DNA from 4 places in the Sphingomonas sp. PL20 genome. Region 1 is predicted to be linked to each of the others. Evidence: predicted binding sites of a transcription regulator. Region 1 holds the regulator's gene; each other region holds the start of a gene.
What was found. Region 1 encodes LexA, which represses DNA repair genes until DNA is damaged. Its sites were predicted from a motif close to GTTCCNCNCTTGTTCT; they were not measured.
Positions count from the first base shown of each region.

Region 2: recA (recombinase RecA) is a predicted target of LexA. The motif match lies at 1,581-1,596, and genes of this name have one in related genera.
Region 3: H4W01_RS01885 (ImuA family protein) is a predicted target of LexA. The motif match lies at 2,869-2,884, and genes of this name have one in related genera.
Region 4: radA (DNA repair protein RadA) is a predicted target of LexA. The motif match lies at 2,085-2,100, and genes of this name have one in related genera.

Region 1 covers NZ_JAGINH010000002.1:1,066,786-1,070,940, reverse strand. Annotated here, with positions in the region: gene H4W01_RS05075 (TonB-dependent receptor) at 1-7, opposite strand, end outside; gene H4W01_RS05070 (sensor histidine kinase) at 341-1,396, shown strand; gene H4W01_RS05065 (molybdopterin molybdotransferase MoeA) at 1,428-2,612, shown strand; gene lexA (transcriptional repressor LexA) at 2,684-3,355, shown strand; gene H4W01_RS05055 (hypothetical protein) at 3,529-4,155, shown strand, end outside.
Region 2 covers NZ_JAGINH010000002.1:2,185,980-2,190,134, forward strand. Annotated here, with positions in the region: gene H4W01_RS10130 (glutathione S-transferase family protein) at 1-129, opposite strand, end outside; gene recA (recombinase RecA) at 402-1,505, opposite strand; gene H4W01_RS10140 (SDR family oxidoreductase) at 1,625-2,497, opposite strand; gene H4W01_RS10145 (response regulator) at 2,627-2,980, opposite strand; gene H4W01_RS10150 (response regulator) at 3,018-4,155, opposite strand, start outside.
Region 3 covers NZ_JAGINH010000002.1:365,905-370,059, forward strand. Annotated here, with positions in the region: gene H4W01_RS01875 (error-prone DNA polymerase) at 1-75, opposite strand, end outside; gene H4W01_RS01880 (Y-family DNA polymerase) at 72-2,144, opposite strand; gene H4W01_RS01885 (ImuA family protein) at 2,062-2,781, opposite strand; gene H4W01_RS01890 (3-methyl-2-oxobutanoate dehydrogenase (2-methylpropanoyl-transferring) subunit alpha) at 3,052-4,155, shown strand, end outside.
Region 4 covers NZ_JAGINH010000002.1:2,410,330-2,414,484, reverse strand. Annotated here, with positions in the region: gene H4W01_RS11235 (glycosyltransferase family 4 protein) at 1-628, opposite strand, end outside; gene H4W01_RS11230 (glutathione S-transferase N-terminal domain-containing protein) at 695-1,399, shown strand; gene H4W01_RS11225 (hypothetical protein) at 1,400-1,948, opposite strand; gene radA (DNA repair protein RadA) at 2,122-3,492, shown strand; gene H4W01_RS11215 (CvpA family protein) at 3,748-4,155, shown strand, end outside.

The DNA.
Region 1 (4,155 bases):
TCCCCATTTTGAGTTTAGCGTACTGCGGACATGACAACACGCGCGCAGCGCCCTTTGCGGGTGTCTGCGCGATGCGCTCTGAGCGGTCTTCGACTGGTACAGTCTGGTTGCTGAGGCGCGGCTAGGCCGAGATTATGTCGCGATTGTGACAGTTTGGGCAGAAGCCCGGGATTGCCACACGACTGTGGTTTCCGTGCAACTACCCCGGCGCGCGCGCGCGCCGTTCGCGCATTTGCGACACGGTCATACGATGGCGTAGGATGCGCGACGGTAGCGGGCGGAGTATCCGAATCTTGATCGAGAATACTGCGCGGCCCTGAGGGAATTGGTATCTGACCGAATGAATGACCTACGACCGAACCTGCTGGAACGTTTGCCGCTCCTGACCGATCGCCCGATCCTTGCCTATGTTTTCGCGGCGCTGTCGGCTGTTCTGGCCGGGCTCTTGCGTAGTGCGCTGAACCCGTATTTCCCGCCGGGATTTCCGTTTCTCACCTTCTTTCCGGCGGTCATTATCTCCGCCTTTCTCTGGGGTCGCGGGCCCGGCGTGCTGTCGGCCATTCTGTGCGGGCTCATCGCCTGGTACTTTTTCATCGCGCCGCTGTTCAGTTTTCAGATCGGAGCGCCCACCGCGACGGCCTTGCTCTTTTATATCGGCGTCGTCGCGGTCGATATTGCGCTGGTCGATATGATGCAAAAGGCCAATGCCCGGCTGCGCGAAGAACGCGAGCGCACGCGCGAATTGGCGGCCCAGCGGCTCGATCTGGTCGAGCGCAGCGATGTGCTGTTCAACGAATTGCAACATCGTGTGTCGAACAATCTGATGATGGTTGCGGCCTTGCTCAGCGTCCAGCGTCGCGCCCTTACCGATGCGGGCGCGCGGCAGATTCTCGACAACGCCGTCCACCGCGTCCAGCTGATCGGCCGGATCCAGCGCCAGCTCTATGATGTGAGCGGTGGCCAGGTCGCGCTGGATCGGTTCGTAACCGATTTGGTCGCCGATCTCGCCGAAGCCGGCGGCAAGCCCGGCATTGCGTGCCGGGTCGATGCGCAAGCGGACATGGTGCTCGATCCCAATGCGCTGATCCCGCTCGCCTTGATCCTGGCGGAAGCGGTGGCGAATGCGTTCGAACACGGCTTTGCCGACCGCGAAACCGGGCAGATCGACATCCGTGTTAAAAGCGCCGACGGCCTGTTGAACCTCTCCGTCACCGACAATGGCGTGGGCTTGCCGACCGACTTTGACATCACGCTTCCGACCAGTCTCGGGCTGACGATCGCGACGACACTGGCCCGGCAGCTTGGCGGCACGTTCGACGTGCAGCGCGGCGATGCGGGCGGCACGATCACGCGTTTGACGATGGCAAGCGCGACGCCCCGCCTGGCGGCGCGCTGATTCCCCCGCTTACACCTTTGAAAGCTGCCTTATGCCCGCTCCCCTGATGTCCGTGTCCGAAGCGCAAGAGCGCCTGTTCGCGCTGGGCACCGCAGTGGCGACGGAAACGGTGCCTTTGGCGGCGGCGGCGGGTCGCTGGCTGGCGAGCGACGTCTGTGCGCTGCGCACGCAGCCTTATGCCGACCTGTCGGCGATGGATGGCTATGCGGTACGGTTCGACGATTTGCCGGGCCCGCTGCGCGTGATTGGCGAGAGCGCCGCCGGGCGACCCTTTGACGGGACGTGCGGCGCGCGGGAGGCCGTGCGCATCTTCACCGGTGCGGCGCTCCCGTCCGGAGCCGATAGCGTGCTGGTCCAGGAAGAGGCGGCCCGCGACGGCGACAGCCTTACCCTGTCCGGCGACGGACCGGTGCGCGGCGGCAATATCCGTCGCAAGGGGCTCGATTTCACCAGCGGCGAGTTGCTCATCGCCAAGGGCGAGCGGCTGACGGCAGCGCGTCTCTCGCTGGCGGCGATCGCCGGGCACGGCGCGCTGACGGTCGCGCGGCGGTTGCGCGTCGCGGTGGTCGCGAGCGGTGACGAACTGGTCGCCCCGGGGGCGAGCGGTGCCCCCGAGGCCTTGCCCGAATCCAACAGCGTGATGCTGGCGGCGTTGCTGGCCGACTTACCGGTCGACATCCTCCCGCTCGGTATCCTGCCCGATCGACTCGATGCCATCGCCGCCGCCTTTGCTGCGGTGGACGCCGACATTCTCGTCACCACCGGGGGCGCTTCGGTCGGCGACCATGACCTGATCCGCCCGGCGCTGGAGGCGGCGGGCGGGACGATCGATTTCTGGCGGATCGCGCTGCGGCCCGGCAAGCCGATGCTGGCGGGGCGCTTGCGCGGGATGACGGTACTGGGCCTGCCCGGCAACCCGGTGTCGGCCTTCGTCACGGCGACGGTGTTCCTGCGCCCGCTGATCGCGCATCTGAGCGGCGCGCGCGCGGCCGTGCCGGTCTTACGCACCGCCATACTGGGCGCGGCCCTGCCCGCCAATGACCGGCGGCAGGATTATCTCCGGGCGCAAACCCGCGATGGGCGCGTGTATGTGGCACAGCGCCAGGACTCCTCGTTGCTGCGGACCCTTGCCGAGGCGGATTGCCTGATCGCGCGCGCGCCGCATGCGCCAGCGGCCGGAGCGGGCGACTCGGTGGAAATCCTCGCGCTCCCCTAAAGCCCACGCTTGACGCGCGATTTTTCGTTCCGTATAGGTTCGCAGTCTGTTCCGACGAAAGGGCCCGAGCGATGCTAACGCGCAAGCAGCATGAGCTGATCTGCTTCATCAACGACCGGCTTGATGAAACCGGCGTGTCGCCCTCGTTCGAGGAAATGAAGGAAGCGCTCGACCTCAAATCCAAATCGGGCGTCCACCGCCTGATCAGCGCGCTCGAGGAACGCCAGTTTATCCGCCGCCTGCCCAATCGCGCACGCGCGCTCGAAGTGCTTAAAATGCCCGAGCGCGGCAGCAACACGCCGACCAAGACCACCGCTGCGCCCGCCGCCAACGTTCGCGCAATGCCCGAGCCTGCCAATGACGTGATCGAAATCCCGCTGCACGGCCGCATCGCCGCCGGTGTGCCGATCGAGGCATTCGAAGGTGCTTCGATGCTCGCCGTCCCCGCCGCTTTGCTCGGCAGTGGCGAGCATTATGCGCTGGAGGTCGCCGGGGATTCGATGGTCGAAGCCGGGATTTTGGATGGCGATTATGCGCTGATCAAGCGCCAGGAAGTGGCGCGCGACGGCGAGATCGTCGTGGCGCTGATCGAAGACAGCGAAGCGACGCTCAAATTCTTCCGCCGCGAAGGCGCGATGATCCGGCTCGACCCGGCGAACCGGGCGTATGACCCGCAGCGTTATGCGCCCGCGCAAGTGCGCGTGCAGGGCAAGCTGGCCGGGATTTTGCGGCGGTACGACTGAGGGAGAAGTAGACAGTCGCCGAGCGCTACCGAAACACAGCGCTATGTAGAAAAGTTTGACGTCGATTCTGGCGATGGCCAGCAATCTTAAACGGTGCGAACGCTTTTTGTTCGTGCCGGCATTGTCTAACCACAGACCATAGGTCAGGTATCTGTCTTTGCGGGAGACAGCCGATGCTATTGCCTTTGATCGCTTTAATCTCGGCGGTCCCCGGTCAGGATGCGGGCAGGCCTCCATCTGCCGTTCCGGGATCAACCGCGCCTTCCCCAACCGCGCCTTCCAACGAGCAGCGCATCGCGCACGCGTCCAACACCGGGAGGCTAATTTACGGTTTCGATCGTGCGGCCTGGGTCAGCACCGATGCGCTGATGGCCGCAGTCCCGAAAGATCAACTGACCGGCGTGGGCGGATATGTCGTCGAAGTGTCCGACGAGCAAACCTTGCACGTGACCTACTACCGCGGGAGCAATGCAACCGCCCAGGCCTTTTTCGTCGCCGATGTTCGTGGCGGAAAGGTGGTGCGTCAGGAACAATTGCCCCAACCGGTAGCGCTCACCCCGTCGCAAGCCTTCCTCGCGCACGCACGCGAGATAGCGGTCGAACGCGCGAAGGCGCAAAAGTACGAACCGTGCACGCCAGCACCGTTCAATACGGTCGTGCTACCGTCGCCCAATGGGGGGCCAGTCGCGGTCTACTTGCTGACGGCCCAGCAGGATGCCGCCACCTACGTGATGGGAGGCAACTATCGCGTCGTCGTTGCGCCGGACGGACACGTGCTGTCTTCCCGTCCGTTTAATGTC
Region 2 (4,155 bases), 1.1 Mb from region 1:
CGGCGGGGCCAGCATCGTCTGCTTGTTCCGCTCATAGCGCTTGATCTCATAGGGGAGCCCGAGTTCCTCCAGCATCCACAGAATCCGCTGCGAGCGCGAGTTTTCGAGATGATGGACGATCAAGGTCATGAGAGCTCTCCGGGTCGGCTTGGTGCCCCATCCTAGCAGGCGCGCGGCAGCCAAGCCACACACTGGCTTTGGGTGCGCAATGCGTCGCTTCGCCACCCGGCAACTCTGCGCAGGCCACAGCCCGCCATATGAAAGGCCCGCCATCGCTGGCGGGCCTTCCCGGTCTCTGCGACGGAACCGAGAGCGCTCGATACCGCCATCGTGGGTGGGGACGCAGCCGTGCACTGCCGCCATCCCCGGCTCCGGTCCGCCGCAGCAGACCGGGGCGAAAGTCACATCTCGTCGTCACCCTCATCGGGTTCCGCGCCTGCCATCATTTCCTCGGCAACCTTGTCGGTCCGCGCGCGGATCGCCTTTTCCAGACGATCGGACATCTCGACATTTTCCTTGAGGAAGGTCTTGGCGTTCTCACGCCCCTGCCCGATGCGGACGCTGTCATAGCTGAACCACGCGCCCGATTTCTCGACCAGCCCGGCTTTGACGCCCAGGTCGAGAATCTCGCCGATCTTGGACACGCCCTGGCCATACATGATGTCGAATTCGACTTGCTTGAACGGCGGCGCGACCTTGTTCTTGACGACCTTCACCCGCGTGGTGTTGCCGATGATCTCGTCGCGATCCTTGATTTGCCCGGTGCGGCGAATGTCGAGGCGCACCGAGGCGTAGAATTTCAGCGCATTGCCGCCCGTCGTCGTCTCAGGGTTGCCGTACATCACGCCGATCTTCATGCGCAGCTGGTTGATGAAGATCACCATGCAGCGCGAGCGGCTGATCGAGCCGGTCAGCTTGCGCAGCGATTGCGACATCAGCCGCGCCTGCAAGCCGACATGGCTGTCGCCCATCTCGCCTTCGATTTCCGCGCGCGGCACCAAAGCCGCGACCGAATCGACCACCAGCACGTCGATCGCGTTGGAGCGCACCAGCGTATCCACGATTTCGAGCGCCTGCTCGCCCGTATCCGGCTGCGACACGATCAGCTCATCGATATTGACGCCCAATTTCTTGGCATAAACCGGATCGAGCGCATGCTCGGCATCGACGAATGCCGCCGTGCCCCCGCCCTTTTGCGCTTCGGCGATGACATGCAGCGCCAGCGTGGTTTTACCCGAGCTTTCCGGCCCGTAAATCTCGATCACGCGGCCACGCGGCAAGCCGCCAACGCCCAAAGCGATGTCGAGCCCCAGCGAGCCGGTCGAGATCACCTCCACCTGCATCGTCTGCTTGGAGCCGAGCTTCATCGCCGACCCCTTGCCAAACGCCCGGTCGATTTGTGCGAGCGCCGCTTCCAGCGCCTTGGCGCGTTCTGCGGTGGCTTTGTCTGCTTGCTTGTCTGAGGCTGCCATTTTGCTGTCGATGACCTTCAACGATACCGCCATTGGTAGCCTCCTGCGCTAGACCGAACGCCGGGTGCGTTCAATGCGTGATGCAGTGTGTATCGCGTTTGTTCTTTCGGAACAAGAGTAGAACGACAGCCTCTTTCAAAAAATTTGCGCGGTTACGGCATCCCACTACCGCCCGCTGCGCCATAGACTTGGCCGGTGGCGTAGCTGGCGCCACTTTCGGCCAGCAGAACGTAAATTCCGGCGAGTTCGCCCGGTTGTCCGGGGCGTCCGAGCGGTGTCTGGCCGCCAAACTGCTCGAGCTTTTCCATCGTCGCGCCACCGGACACTTGCAAAGGCGTCCAGATCGGTCCGGGTGCAACGCCGTTCACGCGGATCCCGCGCGATGCCAATTGTTTGGCGAGGCTGCGCACATAATTGGTCGTCGCCGCCTTGGTCTGCGCGTAGTCATACAGGTCTTCGGAGGGGTCGGTTGCCTGTTCCGACGTCGTTCCGATGATCGCCGATCCTGGTGCCAGATGCGGCAGCGCTGCCTTGATCAGCCAGAACGGCGCGTAGATGTTGGTCTTCATCGTCCGGTCGAATTCCTCGGTGGAAATATCCAGGATCGAAGCGTGCGTTTGTTGCCGGGCGGCATTGCTGACTAGAATGTCCAGCCCGCCCAGCGCATCGATGGCGGTCTGGACCAGAGTCTTGCAGAACTCTTCGCTGCACAGATCACCCGGGATTGCGACGCCCGTGCGGCCCGCCGCGTGGATCAGGTCGATCACCTCCTGCGCATCCGCCTCTTCATCGGGCAGATAGTTGATCGCAACATCGGCCCCTTCGCGCGCATAGGCGATGGCGGCAGCGCGTCCCATCCCCGAGTCTCCGCCCGTGATGAGCGCCTTGCGACCCGCCAGGCGACCGGAGCCGCGATAGCTCGATTCGCCATGGTCGGGCCGGGGCCGCATATCGCGCGCGAGGCCGGGCCATGGCTGGCTCTGGCGCTCGAACGGCGGCTTCGGCCCCACCGTTTGCGGGTCCATCAAAGCAGCGGGGGAAAGGTCTGTACTGGAAAATGCCACGATCGGTCTCCGTGCCGGGATTGTGGCAGGAGAAACGGCGCAGCCTCGCTATGGGTCCGCGATCAGCCAGCTTTGTTTGGGTAATCCAGATCAGGCCAGGGCGGCCAACGCCTTGGAAACCCCGTCCATGGTGAAGGGCTTGGCCAGGGTCGGACGATCCCGATACGCGTCGGCGACGCTATCGTGCGAGCCGCCGGTCGCAAAAACGAAGGGAATGCCCTTTTCCGCGAGCGCCGCCGCGATCGGAAAGCTCTTTTCGCCGCCACGCAAATTCACATCGAGGATGGCGGCGTCGATACCGCCGGCTTCGATCAACGCCAGCGCCGCCACAACCGTATCGGCCGTGCCGCCATGACGCTTTCCCAAGACATCGAGAAAATCCTCGATCATCATCGCGATCAAGGGTTCGTCCTCGACGATCAAAATAGTCTGTGGCCCGCTCATACTAGGCCCTTAGCCGGGCATGCCGTAATGCACCAAATCATTTCGCACCCAATACCGCCCGCACCGCTTCTGCAAGCTGTTGCACCGAAAACGGTTTTGCCAGAAAGGCGACATTGTCGAGGTCGATCGACTTGCGGATCGTTTCCTCGGCATAGCCGGACATGAACACGATCGGCAGATCGGGATAGCGCGCGCGTGCCTGACGCACCATGGTCGGCCCGTCCATCAGCGGCATCATAACGTCCGATATGAGCAGATCGGGCTTTGGGCCGGATGCCAGCAACTCCAGCGCCGCCTCGCCATGTTCGGCGCAAAGCACGGTATAGCCCTGCCGCGTCAGCGCCCGCTCGGCGACGGCGCGCACCATATCCTCATCCTCGACCAGCAGGATCGTGCCCGTACCCCAAAGATCGACCGGCTTCTCGCGCGGCAAAATCCGCGCCGGTGGTGCCTCCGCCAAGGTGCCCGCCGTATGGACCGGCAGATAGATGGTGAACACCGCCCCCGCCGGTCCGCGCGACCCGGCCTTCACATTATCGGCGAAGATATAACCGCCCGATTGTTTGACGATCCCGTAGACGGTGGACAAACCGAGGCCCGTCCCCTTGCCCACTTCCTTGGTAGTGAAGAACGGCTCGAAGATCTTGGGCAGCACGTCGGGCGGGATGCCGCCACCGGTATCCGCCACTTCCAGCACGACATAATCGGCCGCCGGGAGGATATCGGAGGCCAGCTTGCGCACTTCGGCGGTGGTGACCGCATAGGTCTGGATCGCCAGCGTGCCGGTGCCGCGCGGATCCTTCGACATCATCGCATCGCGCGCGTTCACCGCGAGATTGACGACGACCTGTTCGAGTTGCCCGGGATCGGCGCGCACCGGCCCGAGATTGCGCCCATGCTTGACGGTGAGCGTCACGCTCTCGCCCAACAGGCGCTTGAGCAGATTGGTCACTTCCGAAATCACGTCGGGCAGTTGCAGCACTTGCGGGCGGAGCGTCTGCTGGCGCGAAAAGGCGAGCAATTGGCGCGTCAGGCTGGCGGCGCGGTTCGAATTGGCGCGGATCTGCTGGATGTCGTCATAATCGCTGTCGCCGGGCGAATGGCGCATCAGCATCAAGTCGCAATGGCCGATGATCGCGGTCAGGATGTTGTTGAAATCATGCGCGACACCACCG
Region 3 (4,155 bases), 700 kb from region 1:
GAACAGATGCTCGGGCGAGGACGCGCCGCGCAGGAAGCTGTAATGCGTCGTCACCTGGAGTTCGCACCACGTCATCCGAACGATCCGTGCATGAACCAGGCGAGATCGCCGGTTTCGCCGCGCTCGCCATCGCCGCGCCGGAACAGCCAGAAACGCTGCCCGGCGTCATCCTCGACCTGGAAATAGTCGCGCACGCTGTGCCGCTCGGTGCCGCGCTTCCACCATTCGCCGAGGATGCGTTCGGGGCCATCGGCGCGGACCACGCGGTGCGCCATGCCGCGCCAGGTGAAGCGTTTGGGCGGCTGATCGGGCAATTCGGCGAGGACATGGTCGAGCAGTTCGGGGCGCCGCAACAGCCGCACCGGGCGCGGCCAGCGCGCATCCCAGGGATGTAGCGGGCGCGAGCGATCGAGCTGGCGGACATCGTCGGGCTTGCTTTTGGGCGCGGCGCGCGGCGGCGGATCGAGCGGCGGGGCGGCGGCGACCGAGCGTTCGGGCACGTCGCTTTCGACCGGCACGCTGCGCCACAGCGCGCTTATGCCGATGCGGTTGGCGAGCGTGTCGATCAGCGGTGCGAGATCGGGCGCGCGGTCTTCGAGCGTTTCGGCAAAGGGTTCAGCGCCAAGCGGATCGGCGCGGCGGACGTGGAGCGCGAGTGCGTCGATGCCATAGCCCGGCGCGATTTCCTCGATCCGGCGCACGATCAGCCGCAGCAGATGCGCGCCATCGCGGGTCGGGCGGGCAAGGCCGATGCGCAGGCGCTGCGGCACGCCGTCGATGCGATCCGCAACCAGATCGACCAGGCGCGCGCCTAGCCCCGCTTCGGCCAATGCGGTGACGAGGCGCGGCATCAACACCCCCAGCCAATGCGCGATCGCCTCGGCGGTGGCGATCGGCTCGGCGAAGCGTTGTACGACGGCGATGGCTTCGGGCGGGGTCACCGGATCGAGCGGTTCCGCCAGCCGCCCCGATGCCTGATCGAGCCGGGCGATGAGCGTGCCGCCGAACCGGCGCGCGAGCGGGGCGCGGGGCACGGCGGCGAGCTGGCCGATGGTTTCGATCCCCAGCCGTTTGAGCAAGTCGCGGGCGCGCGGTTCGAGCCGCAGCGCAGCGGTCGGCAGCGGGGCGAGCGCGTCGGGGTGCGCGCCGGGCGGGCAGATTTGCGGGGCGTAGCGGGCGAGCGCCCAGGCCGCGCCCGGCGTATCCGCCACGGCAACGCGCGCGGTGAAGCCGTGCCGCTTTAGCAACGCCACGATCCGCTTTGCCATCCGCGCCTCCCCGCCGAACAGATGCGCGGTGCCGCTGATATCGAGGAACAGCCCATCGTCGCCCGACGGCATCACCACCGGGCACCAACGCCTGGCCGCGAGCATGGCGAGACGCAGCAAGGCGGCGCGGTCGCCCTCCGGGTCGGCGGGGCGGATGTCGAGCCCGGGCACCAGCGCCCGCGCCTGCGTCACCGCCATGCCGGGCACCAGCCCGAGCGCACGCGCGGCGGGGCAAGCGGCGGCGATGACGAGCGCGTTGCCGGATTGGAGGCTGGTGATGATAGCCTTGTTCGTCACCCCGGCCCCCTGGCGGGGGTTGTGCCGGGGGCCACCCATTACCGCATTCTGACGTCCGAGGGGAGGAGTGGGCCCCGGCACAACCCCCGCCAGGGGGCCGGGGTGACGAAGCGGCATGGTGGCAGGAGGCGCGGCTTTTCCGCCCCTCCCTGGAAGGGAGGGGGTAGGGGGTGGGTCGGCCCGTAAGCGGGCGGACGGGCTGCCATCGGCCGATCCACCCCCGGCCCCTCCCTTCCAGGGAGGGGCGGCAGAAGGAGGCGTGACGCGCGGATCCCGCACCGGCGTGCGCCCCTCATCGGGCGGCATCGCCTTGAACGGATGCGGTGCGGCCTCGCTCACGCGCCCGGCGCGACGGTCGCGCGGGCGCGCATCGGCACCTTCGGTCCGTGCCCAGCGCGCGCCGGGACGCCAGCCACCCCCGCGCGGCACCGAACAGGCGACGGCCTGTTCCTGCGCGGCGATGGCGTTCAGCGGCGTGGTATCGACCGGCGTGCGCTCAGGCGGCGTGGCGATACGCTCGGCCTGCGCCAGCCGTTCGATCGGCCAGTCGGGCAGGTAGAGCGAGGCGACCCGTTTCATCGCATGCCTCCATCGTCCAGTCGGCGGGTTCGCCGCCGCGTTGGCGGACCAGCTCCACCCGCCAGCGCGCCCGCCCGACTCCGTTAGCGCCGACCGGCAGCGGGGCGGATGGGGCGGCGGCGATGCGCCAGCGCGTCACCGCCGCCGACGGCACAGCGAGCGGGTTGCCGCCGCCTTTATCGGTCGCCGCGCGGGCATGGCGCTTGAGCAGCAAGGCGATCGTCTTGCCGCCCTCCGCCGCCAGCTGCAGCCGCCGCGTATTGGGCATGGCCGCGCGCTTCACTTCGCCGACCACCGCGCCGAGGCCACGGTGGCGCAGGCCCTCCTCCATCAAGGCGAGCAGTTCGGCATCATCGGCGGCCTCGGCATAGATCAGCCGTTCGGGGGCGAGCCCGGCCTGGTACAGCCCTGGCGCGAACAGATCGCGCCGCCGCACCACCCACAGCACCGGCCCCCAGGCGCGCGCGGCGATCCCGGCCATGAACAGCGTCGCGGCGGCATCGTCGGATGGGGCTGCGCTGGCCGCGGCGATCTCATGCAGCGAATCGAGCCGGAGCCCGCCGGGTGCCAGCTTCTCGTCGATCGCGCCGATTCCGAAGGGCAGCACCGGGCGACGACGCAGCCCGTCGCGTTCCACCTTCTTCAGGCTTTCGCGAAGCTCGGCTATGATGGCCGAGGAGGGAATGGCAGGACAGGACACGGCCACGACTCGCACAATAGGTTCGTTCCTATTTTGTTCCGTTTGTAAGCCCCGAGTCAAGCGGCCGCTTATCGCAATTGGGACGGTCCGTCGTTTCCCCGCCTTCGCCCCTCTCGCCAAAGCCCACGAAATTTTATAACAACGATTCGAAAGAGCGTTTCCGCGTGCCCGAGCGTTGGTACAGCGCACGCCCCGTTTGGAGAGATCATGGCAAGCGACCGCGTTCCTGCGCATTTGAAGCCCAATTTGCCGCCTTTGTCGCTCTATGTGCCCGAACCCAAATTCCGGCCGGGCGACACGGTCGATTTCACCCAGGTGGCGATTCCGCCCGCAGGCGAAACGCGGCGGCCCGACACTGCCGATCATGCCGAGAGCTTCACCGATCTGGCCTATCAACTGGTGCGCGTGCTCGATGAAAACGGCCAGGCGGTCGGCCCGTGGAACCCGCGGCTGTCGCCCGATATGCTGCGGGCGATATTGCGCAGCATGGCGCTGGTGCGTGCGTTCGACGAGCGCATGTTCCGCGCACAGCGCCAGGGCAAGACCAGCTTCTACATGAAGTGCACGGGCGAGGAAGCGGTCGCGGTCGCCGCCGCCTTTGCGCTCGATTATGAGGATATGTGCTTTCCGTCCTATCGCCAGCAAGGTCTGCTGATCGCGCGCGGCTGGTCGATGGTCGACATGATGAACCAGATCTATTCGAACACCGCCGACCGGCTGCACGGCAAGCAATTGCCGATCATGTATTCGGTCAAGGAAGCCGGGTTCTTCTCCATCTCGGGCAATTTGGCGACGCAATATCCCCAAGCGGTCGGCTGGGCGATGGCGAGCGCGGCCAAGGGGGACACGCGCATCGCGGCGACCTGGTGCGGCGAGGGATCGACCGCCGAGGGCGATTTCCATTCGGCCTGCACCTTTGCCAGCGTCTACCGCGCGCCGGTGATCTTCAACGTCGTCAACAATCAGTGGGCGATTTCGAGCTTTTCGGGTTTCGCCGGTGCGGAATCGACCACCTTCGCGGCGCGCGCGGTCGGCTATGGCATCGCCGGGCTGCGCGTCGATGGCAATGACGCGCTGGCGGTCTATGCCGCCACCGCCTGGGCGGCGGAGCGCGCGCGCACCAACCAGGGGCCGACGCTGATCGAGCATTTCACCTATCGTGCGGAGGGGCATTCAACCTCGGACGATCCGGGGCAATATCGCTCGGCCGGCGAGCCGACCGCCTGGCCGCTGGGCGACCCGATCGCGCGGTTGAAGGATCATCTCATCGCAATCGGCGAATGGGATGAGGAACGCCATGCAGCGCAGGAC
Region 4 (4,155 bases), 1.3 Mb from region 1:
CGACCGCAACCTCGTCATCGCCGATGCCGAGGCCGCGCCGCCAGGCGAGGTCGCGCTGCGCGGGGTTGAAGCGATCGTGGTTCACCCCGCGCGACCAGCGCGTCACCGAGGTGGGCACCCCCCATTCGCGCAAAATCTCGCCCATCACCTGGCTGGGTGCGAGCACTTCATCGACGCGGCTGTAGAAGCGCTTTTGAATGCCGATCATCGGCGGCACCAGAAACCCCAAGCCGTAATAGCTCATATAGGTCTCGAACCGCGTATGGTACGAAGCGACCCGGGCGATGTTATGCTTTTCGGCATAATTAAGCGCTTTGTGCCCCAGGCGGTCCGGAGCCGAAACGTGGATCATGTTGGGGGCGAACGCATCGAGATCGCGCCGCACGCGATTGCCCATGCCGCGCGTCAGCTTGTATTCGCCGCGCAGCGGGATCTTGATCGATGGCGCGCTGACCAGGTCGCCGGTCGGCGGGAATGCTGGGGTGCGGCTTGTCGGTGCATAGATTCGCACCTTCACGCCGCGACTAAGCAGATAGCCGACCAAGAGGTTGAGGGTCTGGTTGGCACCATCACGGGTATAGTTATAATTGCCGCTGAACAGGGCTACGCGGAGATCGGACGCTTCCATCGTGCCGGGCCATAGCGAAGCTATCGCCGGATGACTATCTCTCGCGTCAAAGGAGTTTTTGCGCCGATGACCGACCTTTCCGCCTTTCCGATCACACAACGCTGGCCCGCCGCCCATCCTGACCGGCTGCAACTCTATTCGCTGCCGACGCCCAATGGCGTGAAAGTGTCGATCATGCTGGAAGAGACCGGGCTCGCGTACGAGCCGCATCTGGTCGATTTCGCCACGGACGATCAGCACAGCCCCGCCTTCGAATCGCTCAACCCCAATGGCAAGATCCCCGCGATCCTCGATCCCGATGGGCCCGGCGGCAAGCCGCTCGCTTTGTTCGAATCGGGCGCGATCCTGCTGTATCTCGCCGAAAAGACCGGCAAGTTCCTGCCCAGCGATCCCGCCGCGCGCTGGCAGGCGATCCAATGGGTGATGTTCCAGATGGGCGGCGTCGGCCCGATGTTCGGCCAGGTCGGCTTCTTCGTGAAGTTTGCTGGCAAGGACTTTGAGGATAAGCGCCCACGCGACCGCTATGTCGCCGAAGCCAAGCGCATCCTCGGCGTGATGGACGGCGTGCTCGCGGGCAAGAGCTGGTTCCTGGGCGAGGATTACACCATCGCCGATATCTCGATGCTTGGCTGGGTGAACGGTCTGGTCGGCTTTTACGGCGCGGGCGAGTTGGTCGGTTTCGACCAGTTCACGCACGTAAAGGCATGGCTCGAACGCGGCCTCGCACGGCCAGCGGTGCAGCGCGGTCTGGCGATCCCGGCGCGGGGGTAGTCAGGCCGGCGGCGCGTCCGAAAAGCCTTCATACCACACGGCAATGGAGTTGCTGTGGGCAAGCCACGGCGCGGGCGCGGTCTCCTGGACCGCGTCCCCGTGCTGGTGCCACCCGCCGAGCGAGCAGTGAATGATTGCCTTCACCCGCGCGGTGCCATGCTGTGCCATGTCCAGCGCGGTCACGATGCCGATATGGCCATCATGCGTCCGGCCATCGGTGCCGGTATAATCGGGATAGACCAAAAAGCTGCCGACCACCGGTTCGGCCAAGGCATGAAAATACCCCGTTGGGGATAGGCCATCGGCGTGGATCGCGGTGGTCTCGAACCAGCCGCCATTGATCTTCTTGTAGAGAGGGTGGTTGACGATGCGCGATTGCGGTGGAACCGATGGGAAGCGGATGCTCCAGTAGACAAAGCCACTGCAATCGAGCTTGCCATTGGGAGGAATTGTCGCGGCCGCAAAGGACGGCATCACCCCTGGGCTCTTATATTCGGTCTTCTTGCCAAGCCCGCTGCGTGCGCGTGTAATCGCCGTTGCTGAATCCATGGTGCTTCCCCCTGGTCCCCGCGCGGGTCGTACTCGACGGTCAGCCCGCGCGACTCGCCCGCTAACAAGGCGGCGTCCCAATTGCGTGAAAAGTGCGTGCGTCGGGCGCGCACACGTCACGGCTCCACTGAAATTTGTTCCCCTCTCGTTCCGTTGTTGCTACATCGCAGCGCATGGCAAAACCCCAGAAGCGCTATGTCTGTCAGTCCTGTGGATCGGTGTCGCACCGCTGGCAGGGGCAATGCGCCGATTGCGGGGAATGGAACACGCTGGTCGAGGAAGCGCCCACGACCGTCACCCCGTTCCAGGCAAAGCATAATCTGCAGGGCGGCGGGCGCGCCTTTCAGCTCGTCAGCCTCGATGCCGAGATCACGCTGCCCGACCGGCTCGCCACCGGCATTGCCGAGCTCGACCGCGCGCTCGGCGGCGGCTTCGTCGAAGGATCGGCGACGCTGATCGGCGGCGATCCCGGCATTGGCAAATCGACGCTGCTGCTGCAGGCGGCGGCGAAGATGGCGCTGGCCGGGCTGCCGGTGGCGTATGTCTCGGGTGAGGAAGCCGCCGATCAGGTGCGCTTGCGCGCGCGGCGGCTGGGCCTCGGCCATGCGCCGGTGATGCTGGCGGCGGCGTCCTCGACGCGCGACATTCTCACCACGCTCGGCCAGGCAACGCCCCCCGCCTTGCTGGTGATCGATTCGATCCAGACGATGCACAGCGATTTGATCGAAGGCGCGCCGGGCACCGTCAGCCAGGTGCGCGCCTCGGCGCAGGAATTGATCCGCTTCGCCAAGGAACGCGGCACCGCCGTGGTACTGGTCGGCCATGTCACCAAGGATGGCAGCATCGCAGGCCCGCGCGTGCTCGAACATATGGTCGATACCGTGCTGAGCTTTGAAGGCGAGCGCAGCCACCAATATCGCATCCTGCGCGCGATCAAGAACCGCTTTGGCGGCACCGACGAGATCGGCGTGTTCGCAATGGTGGCGGAAGGCTTGGCCGAAGTCTCCAACCCCAGTGCCTTGTTCCTGACGCAGCGCGAGGAAGGCATGACCGGAACCACGGTGTTCCCCGCGCTGGAGGGCACACGACCCGTGCTGGTCGAAATCCAGGCGCTGGTCGTGCGCTTGGCGAGCGGCGCGACGCCGAGGCGCGCGGTGGTCGGTTGGGACAGCGGGCGCCTTGCCATGGTGCTGGCGGTGCTGGAGGCACGCTGCGGGCTCAGTTTCTCCTCGAGCGAAGTCTATCTCAACATTGCAGGCGGATACCGCGTGCAGGACCCGGCCGCCGATCTTGCAGTCGCGGCGGCGCTCATCTCCGCGCTGTCGGAACGCCCGGTGCCCGCCGATGCGGTGGTGTTCGGCGAACTGGCCTTGTCCGGCGAAATCCGCCCGGTGGCCCACGGCCCGTTGCGCTTGAAGGAGGCGGGCAAGCTTGGGTTCGAAAGGGCGCTGCTGCCTGCGGCGGTGACCGACGACAAGAGTGGGTTGAAGCTGAGCGGCTTTGGCACGCTGGCGAGCTTCGTGGAGCATATGCTGGGGCGGTGAGGGGGCGTTGCACCCTCCCACAAACCTTCCACTCGTGGAGCGTGATGACTCTTGGTCCCATCGTCTCCCTGTCCGTAACGCCCTGTCCGTTCGTTTCGAGAGTAGTTGAGAAACCTGGCACAGCGCTTGCGGCTGTTTCTCGACTACGCTCGAAACGAACGGGTTACGGGAAAGCACTCTCCAACCCCCCACAAACCCCACCGCATCCCCGCACCCACTCGACTTCCACCGTCCCACGCCTGTAAGACGCGCGCCATGCATCTTACCGCTCTCGATATCCTGGTTCTGCTCGCCGTTGGCGGGGCCGCCACGCTTGGCATCACGCGGGGCTTCGTCACCGAAGTGCTGTCGCTGTTTGCCTGGGTCGGAATCGTGTTTGCGATCAAGCTGTTCCATGTCCCGCTTACGCATGCGTTGACCGGCATGGTCGGCACCACCACCGGGGCGGCGGTGCTGGCCTTCGCGATTCTGGCCGGGGGCACCTATTATGGCGGGCGCATGGTCGCGCGGGCGATCGGCGCGCGCACGCGCGATTCGGTGCTGGGGCCGGTCGATCGCGCGCTTGGCTTCGGCTTTGGCGCGCTGAAGGGCCTGATCCTCGCCAGCCTCGCTTTCCTGCTGGTGGTGCTGATGACCGATACCGTCAGCGGCGGCCCGGCGCAT